4 regions of the Duganella sp. AC237 genome follow, and region 3 is predicted to be linked to each of the others. Evidence: riboswitches for the same ligand, from Rfam matches in the RefSeq annotation. Region 3 holds a riboswitch; each other region holds the start of a gene.

Evidence for each region. A riboswitch is a leader RNA that binds a small molecule or an ion and turns the genes downstream of it on or off. The one in region 3 is predicted to bind cobalamin.
Region 1: it holds a riboswitch for cobalamin, as region 3 does, so the genes downstream of both, AC0IYS_RS16730 (CbtB domain-containing protein) here and AC0IYS_RS08570 (TonB-dependent receptor) in region 3, are expected to answer to the same signal.
Region 2: it holds a riboswitch for cobalamin, as region 3 does, so the genes downstream of both, AC0IYS_RS17790 (TonB-dependent receptor) here and AC0IYS_RS08570 (TonB-dependent receptor) in region 3, are expected to answer to the same signal.
Region 4: it holds a riboswitch for cobalamin, as region 3 does, so the genes downstream of both, AC0IYS_RS27265 (TonB-dependent receptor domain-containing protein) here and AC0IYS_RS08570 (TonB-dependent receptor) in region 3, are expected to answer to the same signal.

The regions. Positions count from the first base shown of each region.
Region 1 is NZ_CEEDEW010000003.1:3,770,154-3,774,654, reverse strand. It holds gene AC0IYS_RS16740 (cache domain-containing protein) at 1-532, opposite strand, end outside; gene AC0IYS_RS16735 (GNAT family N-acetyltransferase) at 749-1,270, shown strand; cobalamin riboswitch at 1,347-1,576, shown strand; gene AC0IYS_RS16730 (CbtB domain-containing protein) at 1,736-1,945, shown strand; gene AC0IYS_RS16725 (CbtA family protein) at 1,987-2,727, shown strand; gene AC0IYS_RS16720 ((2Fe-2S) ferredoxin domain-containing protein) at 2,724-3,062, shown strand; gene AC0IYS_RS16715 (cobaltochelatase subunit CobN) at 3,055-4,501, shown strand, end outside.
Region 2 is NZ_CEEDEW010000003.1:4,032,949-4,037,449, forward strand. It holds gene AC0IYS_RS17785 (glycoside hydrolase family 27 protein) at 1-579, shown strand, start outside; gene AC0IYS_RS17790 (TonB-dependent receptor) at 601-2,721, opposite strand; cobalamin riboswitch at 2,879-3,113, opposite strand; gene AC0IYS_RS17795 (aminotransferase class V-fold PLP-dependent enzyme) at 3,244-4,501, shown strand, end outside.
Region 3 is NZ_CEEDEW010000003.1:1,839,353-1,843,853, forward strand. It holds gene ylqF (ribosome biogenesis GTPase YlqF) at 1-855, shown strand, start outside; gene AC0IYS_RS08565 (DODA-type extradiol aromatic ring-opening family dioxygenase) at 867-1,679, opposite strand; cobalamin riboswitch at 1,821-2,011, shown strand; gene AC0IYS_RS08570 (TonB-dependent receptor) at 2,095-4,092, shown strand; gene AC0IYS_RS08575 (hypothetical protein) at 4,223-4,501, shown strand, end outside.
Region 4 is NZ_CEEDEW010000003.1:6,150,669-6,155,169, reverse strand. It holds gene AC0IYS_RS27270 (FecCD family ABC transporter permease) at 1-246, opposite strand, end outside; gene AC0IYS_RS27265 (TonB-dependent receptor domain-containing protein) at 348-2,237, opposite strand; cobalamin riboswitch at 2,335-2,553, opposite strand; gene AC0IYS_RS27260 (DUF6445 family protein) at 2,675-3,439, shown strand; gene AC0IYS_RS27255 (histidine phosphatase family protein) at 3,458-4,000, opposite strand; gene AC0IYS_RS27250 (adenosylcobinamide-GDP ribazoletransferase) at 4,004-4,501, opposite strand, start outside.

The sequences.
Region 1 (4,501 bases), 1.9 Mb from region 3:
TCACCACCGCGCTCAGCGCGTTGAAGCCGTTCGACTTCCTGGTGACCGGAACGGCGACGGCGACGATGTAGCGCTTCGACAGGGGGCCCATGGATACCTGTGAAATGGCGGTGGTGTCGTTGTCCCGCATGTAGGTCAACAGGTGGTCGATGCTCGTGCTGGGCAGCGCGGCGCCGTAGGGCTTGAAGGTGTTGATCAGCTGCTGGCCCGCGCCGTCTTCGAGCACGATGTTGAAAATATCCTGGCTGGCGCAGATGGCGCGCGCCTGATCGTAGAACGGCTTGAGGTCCTCGCCCAGCAGGCTGGGCGAGGTGGCGAGCACCTTGAGCGTCGATTCGATGACGGCGAATTCCTTGTCGATCGCCATGGCGTTGGCGTGGGCGGTCGTCATGGCGCTGCGGATGAAAGCGGCGCGCGCGAACTCGTAGTCGGAGGCGATCATCTTCACCACCATCAGCGACGCGGGGACGACGCAAACCACCACCAGCCAGATCAGCCGGGTCCGAATAGACGGCGCATGCGCTAATTTCATGATTGATGCTACCTCGCTCTATTATTATTGGTGAGGCGCGATACCCATTTTTCGTGATATTACAACATGGAAAGTACTTTCGTCAGCCAGTCTATTCCTTTGTCCTAATTTTCTGTACGAAAATGTCTGGATGACAGGGATGGCCGTTGGAAGGCTTGAGATTTATCGTCTATCATGTTGAGCAGTCTCAATCCAAGCCCTTATTTCGGAGCCTCAATGCAACTCGTCAGCTGTTCGGAAGAGCGTCACGCGCCAGCCATCCTCGCCATCTTCAACGACGCCATCGCCAACTCGACCGCGCTCTACGAATACCATCCGCGCACGATGGAAACGATGAAGAACTGGTTCGCGGCCAAGCGGGCCGGCGGCTATCCCGTCATCGGGCTGGAGGACGGCGCGGGCGAGTTGCTGGGATTCGCCAGTTACGGCGCGTTTCGGGGCTTTCCGGCCAATAAATACTCGGTCGAGCACTCGGTCTATGTGCGCGGCGACCAGCGCGGCAAAGGCTTGGGGCGCACTTTGCTAAGCGCCATCATCGACGCCGCGCGGCAGGCCGACCTGCACATCCTGGTTGGCGGCATCGACGCCGCCAACGCCGCCAGCATCGCCCTGCATGAACAGGCGGGATTCGTGCATGCAGGCACTATTCGTCATGCCGCCTTCAAGTTCGACCGCTGGCTGGACCTGGCGTTCTATCAGCTGATGCTGGATACGCCGGCGCATCCGGTGGACGGCTGACGCCCAGGCCATTCTTCACCGGCGCACACACGATGGCATGATCGTCTTGCAATTCCGCAGTCGCAGACCTATACTGCGCCGGTAGTCAGCTTCTGGTATCTGCAAATGATCGTTTGCAGATTTAAATGGGAAGCCGGTGCGCCGTTCCGCTGGAACGGCAATGCCGGCGCTGCCCCCGCAACGGTAAGCGAGGTTAAGGATTTGTACGATGCCACTGTGCGACAGCATGGGAAGGCGCAAATCCAGGTGTATCCACACGGATGCCCACTCGCCAGCCCGGAAACCAGCCAGTAGCGGTAAACACGTTTGTATTGCGGAGGGCGATACGGGTGGAGAACTGTCATGGTTTGATCCGCGCACCTTCGTTCCGGTTCTTCCTGGCGCCGCATTCCTCTCTCCCCTGGTCCATCTTCCGATACGAGCTTTCCGACCCCGTGGTCGCCGCTGCTTTTCGGAGAAAACGATATGTCCATCAACACCATCCACGCCGGCCAGGCCCAGGCCCATTCCCCCGCACATGCCCGTCCCGTCGCACTGAAAGACAAGCTGATTGCCGCCACGATGGCCGCCAGCCTTGGCGCGGTGCTGCTGTTCGGCGCGGGATTCGCGTCGATGGAAGCGCTGCATAACGCCGCCCACGACAGCCGCCACTCGGCGGGCTTCCCGTGTCATTGAGCCGTACCGGCGCCGGTGCGGGCACCGGCATGTTCAATCGGATGGTGCGCACCGCCGCGGCGGCGGGCCTGCTGGCAGGCTTGATGCTGACCGGCGTGCAGCACTTGCAGGTGACGCGCATCATCGCCCAGGCCGAGGTGCTGGAATCGGCCGGCGAGGCGGCGCCGGTGGTGCATACGCACGCCGACGGCGCGCAGCATGCGCACGAAGCGGCGCACGAAGAAACCCGCGAAACAGCGCACGAAGCCGCGCACGAAGCGGCGCATGAGCATGGCGGCTGGCAGCCGGAGGACGGCGTCGAGCGCACGCTGTACACCGCGCTGGCAGACGTCAGCATGGCGGTCGGTTATGGATTGCTGCTGGCGGCCGCCATCGGGCTGCGCGGACGGCCGGTCGACTGGCGATCCGGCCTGCTCTGGGGCGTCGCCGGTTACGCGGTGTTCTTCCTGGCGCCGTCGATCGGTTTGCCACCGGAGCTGCCCGGCACCGCCGCCGCGCCGGTGGCCGCGCGCCAGGGCTGGTGGATCGCAACCGCAATGTCGACCGCCACCGCGCTGGCGCTGCTGGCCTTTGGACGCCATTGGGCGCTGAAGCTGGCGGCCGTCGCGCTGCTGATGGTGCCGCATCTGGTCGGCGCGCCGCAGCCGTTGGTTCATGCCAGCGTCGCGCCGGAGCATTTGCAGCGTTCCTTCGTCTATGCCACCGCGCTCGCCAACGGCGTGTTCTGGCTGGCGCTGGGCGCGCTGGCAGGCTTCTTTCACAAGCGTTTCGCCGATCGATGAGAACCCACCACCGTCACATCTTCATGTGCGTCGGTCCGCGTTGCGCTCCCGCCGAGGGGCGCGCGCAGGCCGTGTTCGAGCGCATGGGCGAAATGATCGACGCCCATCCGGAACTTGCGGTCAAGCGCACGCGCACCCATTGCATGGTGGCCTGCCGCTACGAGGGGCCGGTGATGGTGGTCTATCCGGAAGGCGTGTGGTACCAGCGGGTGAACGAGGCCAATGCGGAACGCATCGTCAACGAACACCTGATCGGCGGACGCGAAGTCGGCGACCTGATATTCCATCGCCTTGGTGAAGGCGATACCTGCGCACCGGACCCCAAAGATGCTTGAAACAACAACCGGCCCGGCGCACATCGCGCTGCTGACCCATGCGTCCAACGATTTGACGGTGCTGCATCAGGCGCGGGCGCAGCTGCCTGCGGGCTTCGGCGCGGTGGCGGGCGTGAACCTGCAATCGCTCGATGCGGATACCTCGATGGCCGGGCTGCTGGAGGGGGATTTGCGCGCGGCGCGTGTGATCATCGTGCGCGTGTTGGGCCGGCTTGGCGGCGTTCCCGGATTTTCGGAGCTGGTGGACCACGCGCGCCGCCATGGCCGGCATTTGATCGTCGTCAGCGGCACCGGCGAGCCGGATCCGGAACTGGCCGCGGTGTCGGCGGCGTCGGCGGACGTGCTGCAGATGACGTTGAAGTACTTCCAGGCCGGCGGCAGCGCCAATCTGGCGCAACTGCTGCGCTATCTTTCCGACCACCTGCTATTGACCGGCTTCGGTTTCGAGCCGGCCCACCCGCTGCCGGAACACGGCATCTATCATCCGGATCTGGCGCCCGGCGCCGGCCTGGCCGATTGGCTGGCACTGCGCGATCCGGCGCGTCCCAGCGTGGGCATCGTGTTTTACCGCGCCCACTGGATGAGCGGGAATACGCGTTTCATCGACGCCATGCTGGCCGCGCTGGAAGCGCGCGGCATGAACGTGCTGCCGGTGTTTACGTCGTCGCTGCGCGCCGGTGCCGGCGATGGCGGCAGCTTGCCCGGCGCGTTGCGCCATGTCGCCGATGCCTCGGGAGCGCATGTCGATGTACTGATCAACACCACCTCGTTCGCGATGGGCGAGATCACGCCGGGCGGCCCGACGCCGGCCGGATGGTCGGTCGGCGTGCTGGAGGCGCTCGACGTGCCGGTGCTGCAAGCCATCACCAGCGGCATGACGCTTGACCAGTGGAGCCAGTCGGCGCGCGGCCTCAATCCGCTCGATACGGCGATGAACGTGGTCCTGCCGGAATTCGATGGCCGCATTATCACGGTGCCGCTGTCGTTCAAGGCGCGCGCCGCGGGTTTGCCGAACGAGGCGGTCGAGTACGACCCGTTGCCGGACCGTGTGGCGCGCATCGCCGGCATCGCCGCACGTTTCGCGCGGCTGAAGCGGCTGCCGAACGCGGAGAAGCGAATCGCCTTCATGTTCACCAATTCCAGCAGCAAGGCTTCGCAGATCGGCAACGCGGTCGGGCTGGATGCGCCGGCGTCGCTGATGCGCATCCTGGAAGCCATGCGGGTCGACGGCTATGATGCGGGCCAACCCGGTGGTGACGGCACTGCGTTGATCCATGACCTGATAGCACGCTGCTCATACGACAATATTTACGTGACCGCCGAGCAGTTGCGGAACGCCGCCGGCCGCGTGCCGGCGGAGCGCTACGCGCAATGGTTTGCGGAGTTGCCGGCGTCGCTGCGGGACAAGATGACCAAGCAGTGGGGCGAGGCCCCGGGCG
Region 2 (4,501 bases), 2.2 Mb from region 3:
CCCGGCTTTTCGACCGGCCTGGGCGTGCTGCGCATCCTCGACAAGCATGCCGACGACAACCTGCGCAAGTTCGCCGGACCCGGCCGCTGGAACGACATGGACATGCTCGAAGTGGGCAACGGCATGAGCGAAGATGAAGACCGCGCCCATCTGTCGATCTGGGCCATGATGGCCTCGCCCCTGATCCTGGGCAACGACCTGCGTTCCATGTCGGAGTCGACCCGCCGCATCCTGACCAACCCCGGCGTGATCGCGGTGAGCCAGGACAAGCTGGGTATTCAAGCGCTGCGCGTATTGGCCGACGGTCCGCTGGAGGTCTATGCCAAGCCGCTCGACGGTGGCGAATGGGCACTGATGTTCCTGAACCGTTCCAACCAGGCGGCCGACGTTCACCATGACTGGAAGAAGCAAGTGCTGACCGATGACCTGAGCAAGCGGTCGGTCGATTTCAAGCAGAACGTCTACCGCTGGTCCGACCTGTGGAGCAAAAAGACGGGCGACACCAGCGGCACGCTGCGAGCGAGGCTGGCGCCGCACAGCGTGCTGATGTTGCGCCTGGGCGGCCCTGCGAAACCATAGGAAACGCGCTGCGGCGCCGCTTTAGAAGCGCCAGGCCAGCCCGGCCCGTAACGTGCGCATCTCGCCGGGATGGGTGTGGATGTCGGCCACCGGCGCCGCCTCGCCCGGCAGTTGCGACGCGTAATAGTAATCGATGTCGCTGACGCGTCGATCCAGCAGGTTCAGCACCTCGATGGTGACCTTGAGGTTCGGCGCCAGCTTGTAGCCGAGCTTCATGTTGACCAAGGTCGACGACGGCGACCGCACCGTGTTGTCCTCGCTCAGCGCGCGCGGTCCGAAGTAGCGCAGCCGCACCCCACCCGACCATGGCCCCGATTCCCCCGACACGCCGGCCGAGGCGGTGCGGCTGATCGAACCCGGAATGAAATCGCCGGCCGGATCGCTGTCGCGGAAGCGAGCGCGCGACCAGGCCAGGTTGGCGTCGACAATCCAGTCCTTTGCTGGCGAATAGAAATTGGCCAATTCCACGCCGTGGCGCCGGCTCGGGCGCCCGGCCTCGGTGGTGCCGGCGTCGCCGATGAAGATCAGTTCGGAATCGAGGTCGAGCCGCCAGGCGGCGATGGTCGTCTGCAGGCCGGGAACCAGGCCGACCAGGCGCAGTCCCGCCTCCTTGCCGGTGGCCTTGACCAGCGGCGTGGCGCGCTCGATCGCGGCGCCATCGGCATCGACCGCCAGGCCGGTCTTGGGATCGACGGTCCCGGTGACGCCGCGCGCGTCGTTGCTATGGAAGCCGCGTCCCCAGTTCAGGTACACCTCGGCGTTCTTGCCGGGCGTGAAAACGGCGGTGAATTTGGGACTGGTGATGGAGGCGTCGACCTTGCCCGAGTTGGCGCCGGTATCGCTGTCCACATCGAACGCATAGCGGTCCGACCGCACGCCGGCCACGGTGCGCAGCCAGGGCGTCCAGACGACGCTGCTCGACAGGTAGACGGCGGCGGCGCGCTCCCTGACCTCGTCCTCGCGCACCGTCGACAGGCGCCGGCGCGCTTCGCTCAGATACAAGCCGACCGGCGACAAGCGGTCCTGGCGCAGTTGCACGCCCACCGAAGTCTCGGCAGCGAAGGGGCCGAGCTTGTGCTGCCAGGCGCGTTCCGCGTTCAGGCCAAGGATCTGGCGGCTCTCGGCCTGGTGAAACTGATCGCCATGTTCCGGATCGTCAAGCACATAGGTGAAATTGCTGAACAGGTCCAGGCGCGATTTGACCACGTAGGCGCCGACTTTGCCATAGCCGTCGGCGTATTGGCGCGTCCACTCGGCGGATGCGCTGTAACGCGACGTTTCGCCACCGTCGCTGGGATCGAGCGCGCCGTAGCGGCCGATCAAGCCGCTGTCGAGCGCGCGTTGCGGCACCTGGTCGGTCGAATTCCATGACGAGTGCATGCCCATCGCGGTCAGCCTCAGGTCGTCGTCGCCGCTGCGCAGACTATATGACAGCACGCCGTTCACGCGCTTGTAGTCTTCGGGCGTGTCCCACGGGCCATCCTGGCCCGCGCGCTCGATCGCGTACAGCAGCGTGCCGGCCGCAAGCGGCGTCGAATTGGCCACCAGCATGCGCGCAAAGCGGTTCTGGCCCGCCTCCACGCTGAGCAATCCCTGCTGCATCTGCCGCACGTAGTCGAAGGCGGCCGCGCCGGCGGCCGAAAAATCGCCCTCCTCCGCGTAGTAGGTGCCCTTCTTGTACTGGATGGTGGCCACCAGTTCCGGGATCAGGAAATTGAGGTCCGAATAGCCCTGGCCGTGCGCGTTGGTCGGCAGGTTCACCGGCATGCCCATCACCGTGGTACGGAAGTCGGTGCCGTGATCGAGATTGAAGCCGCGCGCGAAATACTGGTTGGCCTTGCCGTCGCCGGCGTGCTGGGTCACGATCAGGCCGGGCACCGCTTCGAGCAGCTCGCCGGTGCGCAGCAGCGGGCGGTTTTCCAGCTGCTTGGCGGTCACCGTGCCCTGGTTGGCGGAATCGGCCACGCCGAGGGGAATCAGGCTGGCCGAGACCTGCACCTGTTGCACGGGCGGGCTGTCGGCGGCGGGGGTGTTGTCGTTGCCGTTGCCGTTGTTGTTGGCGAAGGCGGGCAAGGCCGTCAGCAGCATCGCTGGAAGCAGGCGCAGGCGTGGCAGGCTGCGGGGGATGGCGTGGTGGTTCATGGGACTTTCGATTGCGACCGGCTGGCGGTCTTTTTTATACGGCGCATTCCTCGTGCACCGAGAAAAAAAGAAGCAGTCGCGAACAGGGGCGGAGGACGGAGACTGTTGAGGCGTGAGCCGGGTTCCGTCGACCACAAATACGACAGGTCCCGGTCGCTTGCTTCCATCTGTCCTGGCCGGTATCCGGGCTAACAGGACCAATCACCCCGCCTTCCCATGCCGAACGCACAGTGGACTGTTGAGCTGACCGGCCGGCGCTGTCGCAATGACATGCCGGCGCCTGTTTTACCGTTGCGGGGACAGCACACGTTTGCCGCCGGCCTCCCGACGCGTGTTTCCCGTTTAACTGCGGCCAAGACATGGCCGCGAGCACCAAAACGGCGCCATCATACCCCGGCCATGACAACCAGGCAACTCTCGACATCGTTCAACCTGCCGAGAAATCCAAATGCAACCATCTTGCAACTACAGGACAACAGTGCAATAATCTAAAGTAACCAACAATCGAAATCAAGGAGCATGATGATCACCCTCCCCCGAAACCGACGTCACTGGTTGCGCGATGTCGCCGGCCTGGCCCTTGGCGGTGTCGGCCTCGCCGCCGCACCGCGCGGCGCCGCTGCAACCGAAGCCTCCGGGAAATGGGAGAGCCTGGCCGCGCATTACGATGTGGCGCCCGATTTCATCAATCTCGAGAACGCCTACTACGGCATCATGCCGACGCCGGTGGCCGAGGACTTCAAGCGCAACATCGACACCCTGAACCGTCAGAACTCGCGCTATCTGCGCAGCCAGTTCGACCGCGACGGAATCGAAGCCATCCGCGCCAGCCTGGCCGCGCATGCCGGCGTCGCCACCGGTGAAATCGCCATCACCCGGGGCGCCAGCGAGTCGCTGCAAAACCTGATCGCCAACTACCGGCCGCTGAAGGCCGGCGACACCGTCATGGTCGGCAACCTCGACTACGACACCATGATCGACGCGATGAACGACCTGGCGCGCCGTCGCGGCGCCAATGTCGCGACGGTGCGCATTCCCGAACCGGCTACGCGCCAGGCGGTAATCGACACTTACGAACAGGCGTTGCGGCAGCATCCGCGCACCCGCCTGCTGCTGCTGACGCACATCAGCCACCGCACCGGACTGGTGATACCGGTGGCCGAGATCGTCGCACTGGCCAAGCGCCGCAACGTCGACGTCATCGTCGACATCGCGCAGTCCTGGGGCCAGCTCGATTTCCGCATCCCGGACCTCGGCGCCGATTTCGTCGGCGCCAACCTGCACAAATGGATAGGGGCGCCGCTGGGGCTGGGTTTCCTGTACATCCGCGAATCGCGCCTGCAAGACATCGATATCCAGCTGGGCAACAGCAGCTACCCGGCCACCGACATCCGCGCGCGCGTCCATTCCGGCACCGTCAACGCCGCCAGCGTCATGACCATTCCCGCCGCGCTGAAATACCACGGCCAGATTCCGCTGGCCGAGCGCAGCGCCCGGCTGCGCGAACTGCGCGACTACTGGGTGCGGCGCGTGCTGGACGCGCCGGGCGTGCAGATCCTCACTCCCGAGGAGCCCGGCATGTACGGCGCGGTCACCTCCTTCCGCCTGCGCGGCAAGACCAGTTTCGAGGACAACGTGGCGCTGGCCAAACGGCTGATGGACGAGCATGGCATTTTCACCGTCGCGCGCAGCGGCCCGGTGGGCGGCGCCTGCATCCGCGTGACGCCGGCCTTCTTCACCCGCACGTCGGACCTGGACCGGCTGGTGGCCGCCATCCGCG
Region 3 (4,501 bases):
GCGCGCCTGCCGGAGGCCAGCACCAATCCGATGGTGGAGGAGCTGCGCAAGTTCCGCCAGCGTCCGTGCCTGAAAATCCTCAACAAGATCGATCTGGCCGATCCCGCCGCCACGGCGGCGTGGGTTCAGTATTACAACGCGCAGGAGGGCGTGACGGCGTTCGCGATGACGACCAAGAAGCCGGCCGACGTCACGCGCGTGCCGGAACTGGCCAAGCAGCTGGCGCCGCACCGTGGCGTGCCGACCAAGCCGCTGCGCATCATGATCATGGGGATCCCCAACGTCGGCAAGTCGACGCTGATGAACGCGCTGCTCAAGCGGAAAGTGGCCAAGGTCGGCGACGAGCCGGCGGTGACCAAGCAGCAGCAAAAGCTTTACCTGGACAAGAACACCATCCTGGTCGACACGCCCGGCATGCTGTGGCCGAAGATCGCGCTGCCCAGCGACGGTTTGATGCTGGCCGCCAGCCACGCCATCGGCTCGAACGCCTTGATCGAGGAGGAGGTGGCGGTGTTCCTGGCCGACGAAATGCTGAAGTACTACCCGCAGCTGCTGGTGGCGCGTTACGGCTTCAAGGACATCGAAACCTTCGACGGCATCGCGGTGGTGGAGGGCGTGGCGGCCAAGCGCGGCTTCCGCCAGAAGGGTGGCGACCTGGATTTCGAGAAGGCGTCGCACACCTTCCTTGGCGACTACCGCAGCGGCACGTTGGGCCGCATCTCGCTGGAGACGCCGGCGTCGCGCAAGGAGCGGCTGGACACTTACGCGGTGGAAGCCGCGGCCAAAGCGGCCGAGAAGGCAGCGATCGCCGAAGCCAAGGCCGCCGAATACGCCAAGGGTAAACGCGGAACGTAATTCCTAACGCTCTACGCGCCGCCGAAGCGGAAACTACTCACCGCCAACGACCCCATAAACGCATCCTCGTGATACGGCACGGATGCCGGCTCGTCCTCGGCCGCCCCCAACGCCACCATCAGCGGCAGCAAATGCTCCTCGCGCGGATGCGCCACGCGCGCGGCCGGCGCCTTCTCCCACTCGACCAACGCCGCCGTGCGCTCCGCCGGCGGCAGCGCCATGGCCGCCCGCAGCCAGCCGTCGAATTGATGCGACGCCGCCGCGCCCTGCGCGTTGAACGCCCGCAGATTGTGGTAACTCAGCCCGCTGCCGATGATCAGCACTCCCTCCTTGCGCAATGGCGCCAGCAGACGTCCCACCTCCAGGTGCGTCTTCGGATCGAGTCCGTGCTTGAGCGACAGCTGCACGATCGGCACGTCGGCGTCCGGATACACCGGATACATGGCGCTGAAGGTGCCGTGGTCGAATCCGCGCTGCCCGTCCAGTTGCGCCGGATGGCCGCCCGCGTCGAGCAGTTGTTTGACCTGCGCCGCCAGTTCCGGCGCGCCCGGGGCGCTGTACTGCACCTCGTAGGTGTGCGGCGGGAAGCCGCCGTAGTCGTACAACATCGGCGGCTTGGCCGACGAGGACAGCATGAAGTCGCGGCCTTCCCAGTGCGAGGTAACGACCAGCACCGCTTTCGGTGTGACGCCCAGCTGGCGCGGGATATCGCGCAGCGAAGCGTCCAGCTTTGCGTACAGGTGGCCGACGGTGTCCATCATGAAGGGCCACGGGCCGCCGCCGTGGGACAGGAAGTAGGTGGGAAGGGTTTGGGTGGTGCTCATGGCATTGCTCCGGTATCGTTGTTATATCTACTATGGGGATGTAATGCCCGGCAATCAATGCATGAAATGTAGATAGGTCCTATCGAAATGCTGAATGATGCCGGACCCGGCCCCTGTCGGGGCGCGGCGGTGTTGGCAGGCGTATAATGCCGGGGTTCTGGTGCCTGCGCATGTGTTCACGTGCGCGGTTAAACGGGAAACACAGGGCCGCTTCCGCATTCCGCGAACCGGCCAAGGTGTGCTGCCCCCGCAACGGTAACGCCCGCGCTTTGTCGAGAGTCGCTCCGACCGCGCCGGCCAGCCCGGATATCGGCCAGACCAGGGGGAGCGCGCGCCGTCGACCGGTGCGCGGCTTCCGTACACTTCCGACTTGCGGGGACGCAGGCGCGGATGTCTCTTTTGAAAACGATTTACCATGAATTCCTTCGCGTTTGTTCCGCCTTCGGCGCCACGTTTGCTGGCTGCCGCCGTTTCCCTTTGCTTTACCGCCGCCGCTATCGTGCCGGCCACCGCCATCGCGCAAGACGCGGTCGGCGCGCAGGTCGCCCAGGTGCTGGCGCCGGTCGTCATCACCGGTTCGCGCTTCGACGCCGATCCGGCGCTGGCCCCGATCGGCGCCACGGTGATCTCTGCCGAGGATATCCGCCGCGCCGGCGTCAGCGACGTCAATTCGGCGATCCGCAAAATCGGCGGCGTCTACGGCCGTCAAAGCCTGAACGGCAGCCCGGACTTCGATCTCGACCTGCGCGGCTTCGGCACCAACAGCAGCCAGAATCTGGTGATCGTTCTCGATGGCGTGCGCCTGTCGGAAAATGAGTTGAGCACCGCGATTCTGTCGACCATTCCGGTCGATACCGTGGACCGCATCGAAATCACACGCGGCGGCGCCAGCGTGTTGTACGGCGACGGCGCCACCGGTGGCGTTATCAATATCGTCACCAAGAATCCGGGCAAGAACACCCGCCGTGGCAGCGTGTTTGTCGAGGGTGGCCGCTTCAACGCCGGCGAGGCCCGCGTGTCGGCGGCGCAGGCGTGGGAAGGCTTCGCGGCCGATGCGACCCTGGGCCACCAGCGCACCGACAACTACCGCGACAACAACGAATTCAAACAGACGCAGTTCAGCGGCGGCGCGCAGTGGTTCAACGATGTCGGGCGCGTGGGCTTCCGTTATGAAGGCGCGCGCCAGGACATGCGTTTGCCGGGATCGCTGACGGAGGCGCAATACATGGCCAATCCGCGCCAGGACAGTTCACCCGACGATCACGGCTCGCTTGACAGCGACCGCTTCACCATTTTCAGTCAGTACCGGGTGGCCGACTACGATCTGGCGGCCGATCTGTCCTACCGCAAGAAGACCGTCGACACGACCTATTTCTTCGGCGGTTTCCCCTCGCCCAGCACCTACGACAGCAAGCAGATTCAGTTCTCGCCGCGCGTGCGTCGCCTGGGCCAGATTGGCGGCATGCTCAATGAAGTGGTGGCCGGTATCGACCTGACCAAGTGGGAGCGCACCACCGAGGCGTCGTTCTCGGCGGCGGACGCGAACCAAAAATCGAAAGCGATCTACGTGCGAGACGAGTTGCGATTCGACGCAGCCCACCAGGGCCGCGTCTCGGCCGGCGTGCGGCGCGAGGTCTTCGACAAGGACTTCAGTGACCCGAAAGGTTTCGCCACCACTGGCTATGACGTCGCGCAGGGGCTGAACGCGTGGGAGCTGCAAGCGAGCTATATGCCGCTGAATGGTTTGACGGTATTCGGCAAGGCGGGACTAAGCTACCGCGTCGCCAATTCGGACGAAAACGCGGCCACGCGGGTGATCAATGCCGCGCTGCTGCCGCAGAAGTCGCACGATCTGGAGTTCGGTGCCAGCTTCGCCAACGCCGTGCACAAAGTGACGGCGCGCGTGTTCCGCCATAACCTGAGCAACGAGATCTTCTACGATCCAACCAACTTCGCCAACATCAACCTCGACCCGACCAAACGCCGCGGCGTCGAACTCGATGCGGAGCAACGCATCGCCACCGACTGGACCGTCAGCGCGCATTACCAGCATGTCGATGCCAAGTTCCGCGAAGGCGCCAACAGCGGCAAGCAAATGGTGCTGGTGCCGGAGAATACGCTGAGCGCGCGCCTGAGCTGGACCCCGGCCGATGGTCAGTCCGCCGACATCGGCACGCAGTGGGTCGACAGCCAGCGCTACGGCTCGGACTTCGACAACAGCTGCGCAGGAAAAATTCCCGGCTTCGCCACCGTCGACGCCCGCTATGCCCGCAAGATCGGCCAGTGGGAGTTCGCGGTGTCCGGCCTCAACCTGACGGACAAGCAGTACTACTCGCAAGCGTTTTCCTGCAAGGCCGGCATCTATGCGGCCGACGGCCGCCAGCTCAAGCTGTCGGCGCGCTACGAGTTTTAAGCGGGTTTTAATCGCCGATCAGGCGCGAACAGCCACCTCGCGCCTGAAAAGTGGTAATCTCCGCTCGTGGCGTGGTTGGACGTGTCACCCGCCGCGCAAAGATGCGCTTTAATTTGGAACGGGTACGAAAATGAAAGAAATCAGCGACGAACGCAAGGCCGCCGAAGGCAAGGTGATGCACCTCTATAAAGAGTCATCACCGGCCATCGAGACGCTGTTCGAGTGGGCGTATATCAACCATGTCGCCTGGAGCCTGGTGGTGGTGTTGGCGGGCTTGGTCTTCTGGCTGGTGGTCGCCTTGGCCAACGCGGAAAACCAGCGCTATGCGCTGATGACCAAAAAGTGCGAAGATCCGATGTTCAAGGGCGAGATCGACAAAAAGTGCCTGCGCAGCGTCGATTCGCGCGAC
Region 4 (4,501 bases), 4.3 Mb from region 3:
CAGCGACAGCGCCGCGCCGGTGACGAAGGCGGTGATGGCGCGGCCCAGGCGCAGGTCGAGCAGGGTGGCCGACAAGGTGGTGGTCTGGCCGTGCAGCAGATCGTTGACCGCTGCGGGAATATCGGAAAGGGGAATCGCGACCGAACCGGTCATGCCCGAGAAAACCAGGCTGGCAAACGCGAACAGGGCCAGGCCGGTCAAGGTGACGGCGGCGCGCTGCTGCAGATTGCGTGAGAAAGAATGCATGCACTACTTTCAGAGAGTGGGAAGCACTGGCAGATTACAGTATTACAAGCTTAAGCAAGACTTAGCGATAACGCCGTAATCCGTCCCACGTGTTTTCGTGTCTATTTATAGCCGTAGCGGATACCCGCAAACACCTTCGAACCCGGCGTGTTGTAGTACCGCGCCAGGTCGTACTGCTTGTCGCCGATGTTGTTCCAGCGGACCAGCGCCGACCAGTCGCGCGAGAAGGCGTAGGTCGCGTACAGGTTCACCAGCCCGTAGCCGCCCAGGCGGTTGCTGTTGGCCGCGTCGTCATAGCGGTCTCCCGATACTTCCAGCTCCACGCCGGCCTTCAGCGCGCCGATGGCATAGTCGGCGGTCAGGTTGCCGTGTTTTTTCGAGCGGCGCTGCAGGCGCTTGCCGGTCGTCTCATCCTTCGGGTCCTGCAGATCGAGGTTGGCGGCGAGGTTGATCCCGGCCAGCCTGGTGGCGGCCGACAGCGTGATGCCCTCCAGCGTGGCGCGATTGACGTTGTAAGCGCAGCCGCTTGGATAGCCGGCGCGGCCGAACGGGCATGGGTTGATGTTGACGAGCATGTCCGTCAGGCGGTTGCGGTAGTAGCCGGCGCTCAGCGTGTTGACGCCATCGTCGTAACGCAGGCCGATTTCGGCGTTACGGCCTTCTTCCGGTTTGTTGGCGGGATTGCCGTACTCCGGGAAGTACAACTCATTGTAGGTCGGCGCGCGGAAGCTGCTGCCGTAGCTGGCGGTGGCGCGCAATGCCTGTGTGATGTTGTAGCCGTAGCCCAGCGAGCCGGTATTCTGCGAGCCGTAGACCGTGTTGTCGCGGCGGACGCTCGCGCTCAGAAGATTGGCGCCGCGACGGGCGTTGTACGAGGCGGCGAACGAATTGGTGTCGCGCTGGCGGTTCAGCACACCGTTGGAGCCGTTACTCTGTACCTTCTCTTCGCGGTGCTCGTACAGCAGTTGCAGCAGGTCGGCGCCGACACGCACATCGTTTTGCCAGGTGATGAAGCTTTGCTTGGTCTTGATGCGCGCATAGCCGGCGGCGGTGGCGTTGGTGTAGTTTTCGCCTTTGTCCTTGGTCTCCGAGTATTGCAGCAGGCTGTCCCAGACCGGCAGCAGTTGCGCCTTGGCGTAGACGCTGGCGGTGTCGATGACGTTCTTGCTGCGCACGTCGTAGGTGCCGGCACGCAGGGCGTCGTACTGCGAATCGAGTTTGCTATGCAGGAAAAGCGCACCGGCCTCGTAGCCCTTGGCCAGTTGCAGGCTGAATTGACCGGAGACGTTTTCCTTGTCGTAGCCGTCGTCGTCCGGATTGTACGAGGTCAGGCCGGGACGGGAGGTCGAGAAGCCGTCGGACTTTTCCTTGCCGGCGCTGACCGCGTAGCCGAAGCTGTGTTCACCGCCGGTGGCGCCCGATACCGTCACATCGGCTTCGCGCGTGTTGTCGCTGCCATAGCCGGCGAAGGCCGTCACCGCTGGCGCGCCCTTGCCTTTTTTGGTGAAGATCTGGATCACGCCGCCGATCGCGTCGGCGCCGTACAGGGAGCTCAGTGCGCCGTAGACGATCTCGATATGGTCGATCGCGGTCAGCGGAATGGCGCTCCAGTTGGCGGCGCCGGTGGTGGACGAGCCGATACGCACGCCGTCGACCAGCACGATGCTTTGATTGCTGTTGGCGCCACGGATGTAGACGTTGGACGAGCTGCCCGCGCCGCCGTTGCGCGTCACTTCGATGCCGCGCTGGCGTTTGAGCAGGTCGACCACCGAGCCGGCGCCGGCTTCGGCGATTTGTTCGGCCTTGATGGTGACGGTGTCGCTGATGATGTCGGCCAGCGGTTGCGGCGTGCGGGTGGCGGTCACCACGACGGTGTCGGCGGGCGCCTCGTCGGCATGGGCGACGTTGTGCGAGAAGGCGGCGGCCATTGCCAGTGCCAGCGAGGTCAGTGCCGCCGGGCGGGGGGCCAGGCGGGAGAGCGGAAAGGACATGATTTATTTTTCTGTTAGGAGCAACCGGCCTACTTCCCCGTGGGCCAGATTGAACAGAAGCGGAGAGCCGAGAGATGCGCGCGCGCATTCGGTTCGCCCACTTCCACCTGCTTTGGCCGGTATCCGGGCTGGCAAGTTAGACCATCTCACCTTCCCATGCGGAGCACAGTGGTTGTCAGAGCTGGTTTGTCGCGCGCCGCGCGACACTTGCTTACCGTTGCGGGGGCAGCACACGTGGGCCGCCGGGCGGCTTCGTGTTTCCCGTTTAACTGCGCATCCGGACGGACGCGCGGGCACCAAAGCCGGTCATTATACGGCTTTGCGGGGGGCTCCCCTAGTGAAAAATAGTTCACAGTTGGTGGGAGACGACAGGCTTTTTTCGATATGATGGCTGCCGCCAAACAAACCAAGCCCTTTTCATTGTCGCAGGAGCGCGCATGTTCGACCTACGTTCTTCCCAGCCTCCGTCTACGCCCGCGCGCGCGGTGCGGCCGATGGTCAATCCCCGCCCGTTGGTGAGCGTGGTGCCGATTTTCGACGGCCACCAGTGCGTCGTCGTCGATAATTTTTTGGCGGAACCGGAGATCATGGTGGAGTACGCCGCGCTGGAGCACCGGCATTTCGTCGACTCGGCCGGTAACTATTATCCGGGACCGGAGCTGCCGCTAACGGGTCGCATCGTCGCCAGCATGCAGGAAGCGTTCTTGCTGCATGCGCGCACGCCGCTCAAGGCGCGCCGTGTGCTCAGCATACACAGCCGCCTGTCGCTGGTGACGCGTCGTCCGGAGCAGCTGTTGCCGGGCCAGCGCATTCCGCACCGCGACTCCTACGGCCTGGGGCCTATGGAAGGCGTCGGCGCGATGGTGCTGTATCTGTTCAAGGACGAGCGGCTCGGCGGCACCAGCTTTTTCAAGCCCAAGCTTCCGATCGAGGAAATCGACGCCTGGTTGCTTGACTTGAAGCGCATGGACCAGGCGGGGGAGGCGCCGGCCGGCGTCTCCGCGCCGACCTACGCCATCGCCTCCGACGACCATTTCGAGAAAGTGCTGACGGTCGAGCCCAAGTTCAATCGGGCGATTTTCTACAATGGTGGGCTGTTCCACTCCGGGTTTATCACGCGACCGGAGTTGATGGTCGACGATCCGACGGTCGGAAGGCTGACCGTCAACGCCTTTCTCAAACTGCGGATGGCTGCGACTTGAAGGTGACGGCGACGGGCGTCACGCCAGGACAAGTTGGGCGCCGTAGGCGATATGGTGCGGCGTCCGGGCGGCTTGCAGGGCCATCTCCGGCGGCGGCAGGCCGGCGTGGCAGGCGGACAGCAAACGCATGGCGCCCGCGTGGCAGATGACGATGGCCTCGCCGTTGTCGCCCAGCTGGCGCTGGAGGTCGGCGTGGAAAGCTGCGATGCGCGCGGCCATGTGCAATACGCTCTCGCCGCCGCCCGGTTGGTAGTTGACCAGATCCGCAGCCCAGGCGTCGACGTCGGCGCGCGGAATGTCGTCCCAGGCGCGCATCTCCCAGCCGCCGAAGTGCATTTCTACCAGGCGGGCGTCGAAAATCGGCGTGGCCGACAGGCCGGCGGCCAGTCCGGCGCAGCGGCGCAATGGACTGGAATATAGCGGCAAACCGGCCGGCAGTCGCGGCGCCAGCTCGGCGAGGGTGCGCGCCAGTTCCGCCGGCGCGACGTCCAGATCGGTGCTGCCATAGCAGACGCCCGCCGCGAGCAGCGGTTGGGGATGACGAATGAGTATCAGCCGCACGGCTCAGAAAACCTCAAATGGCGCGCTGGTATGCAGCCCGGCGAGCACGCACAGATAGAAGACCACCTCGGTCACTTGCTGTACCGCGCCGAGGCAGTCCCCCGTGTATCCGCCGATGCGGCGAACGAACTTCCGCGCCAGCCAGAAGGTCGCCACCAATGCGAAGGCGCAGCCGCTGATCAGCATTGTCCACGACAGCCAGCCCAGATATATAAGTATCAGCGCAGGCAGCAAAGCCGTGATGGCCGCGATGGCGAATTCCATGGTGCGCATTTTTTGGGCCAGCGGCTTGGCCTTGCCCTCGGCGCGCGCGTAGTCCAGCCGCCAGATCAGCGAGACCGCCATCAGTCGCGACATCGGGTGCGCCACCAGCAGGGCCGCCAATACCCCGAACGGTGGTATTCGGGTCAAGATCGCGCACTTCAGCAGCAGCAGGCAGAAGATCCCGATCGCGCCGTAGGCGCCGATGCGCGAATCCTTCATGATTTCCAGCACGCGTTC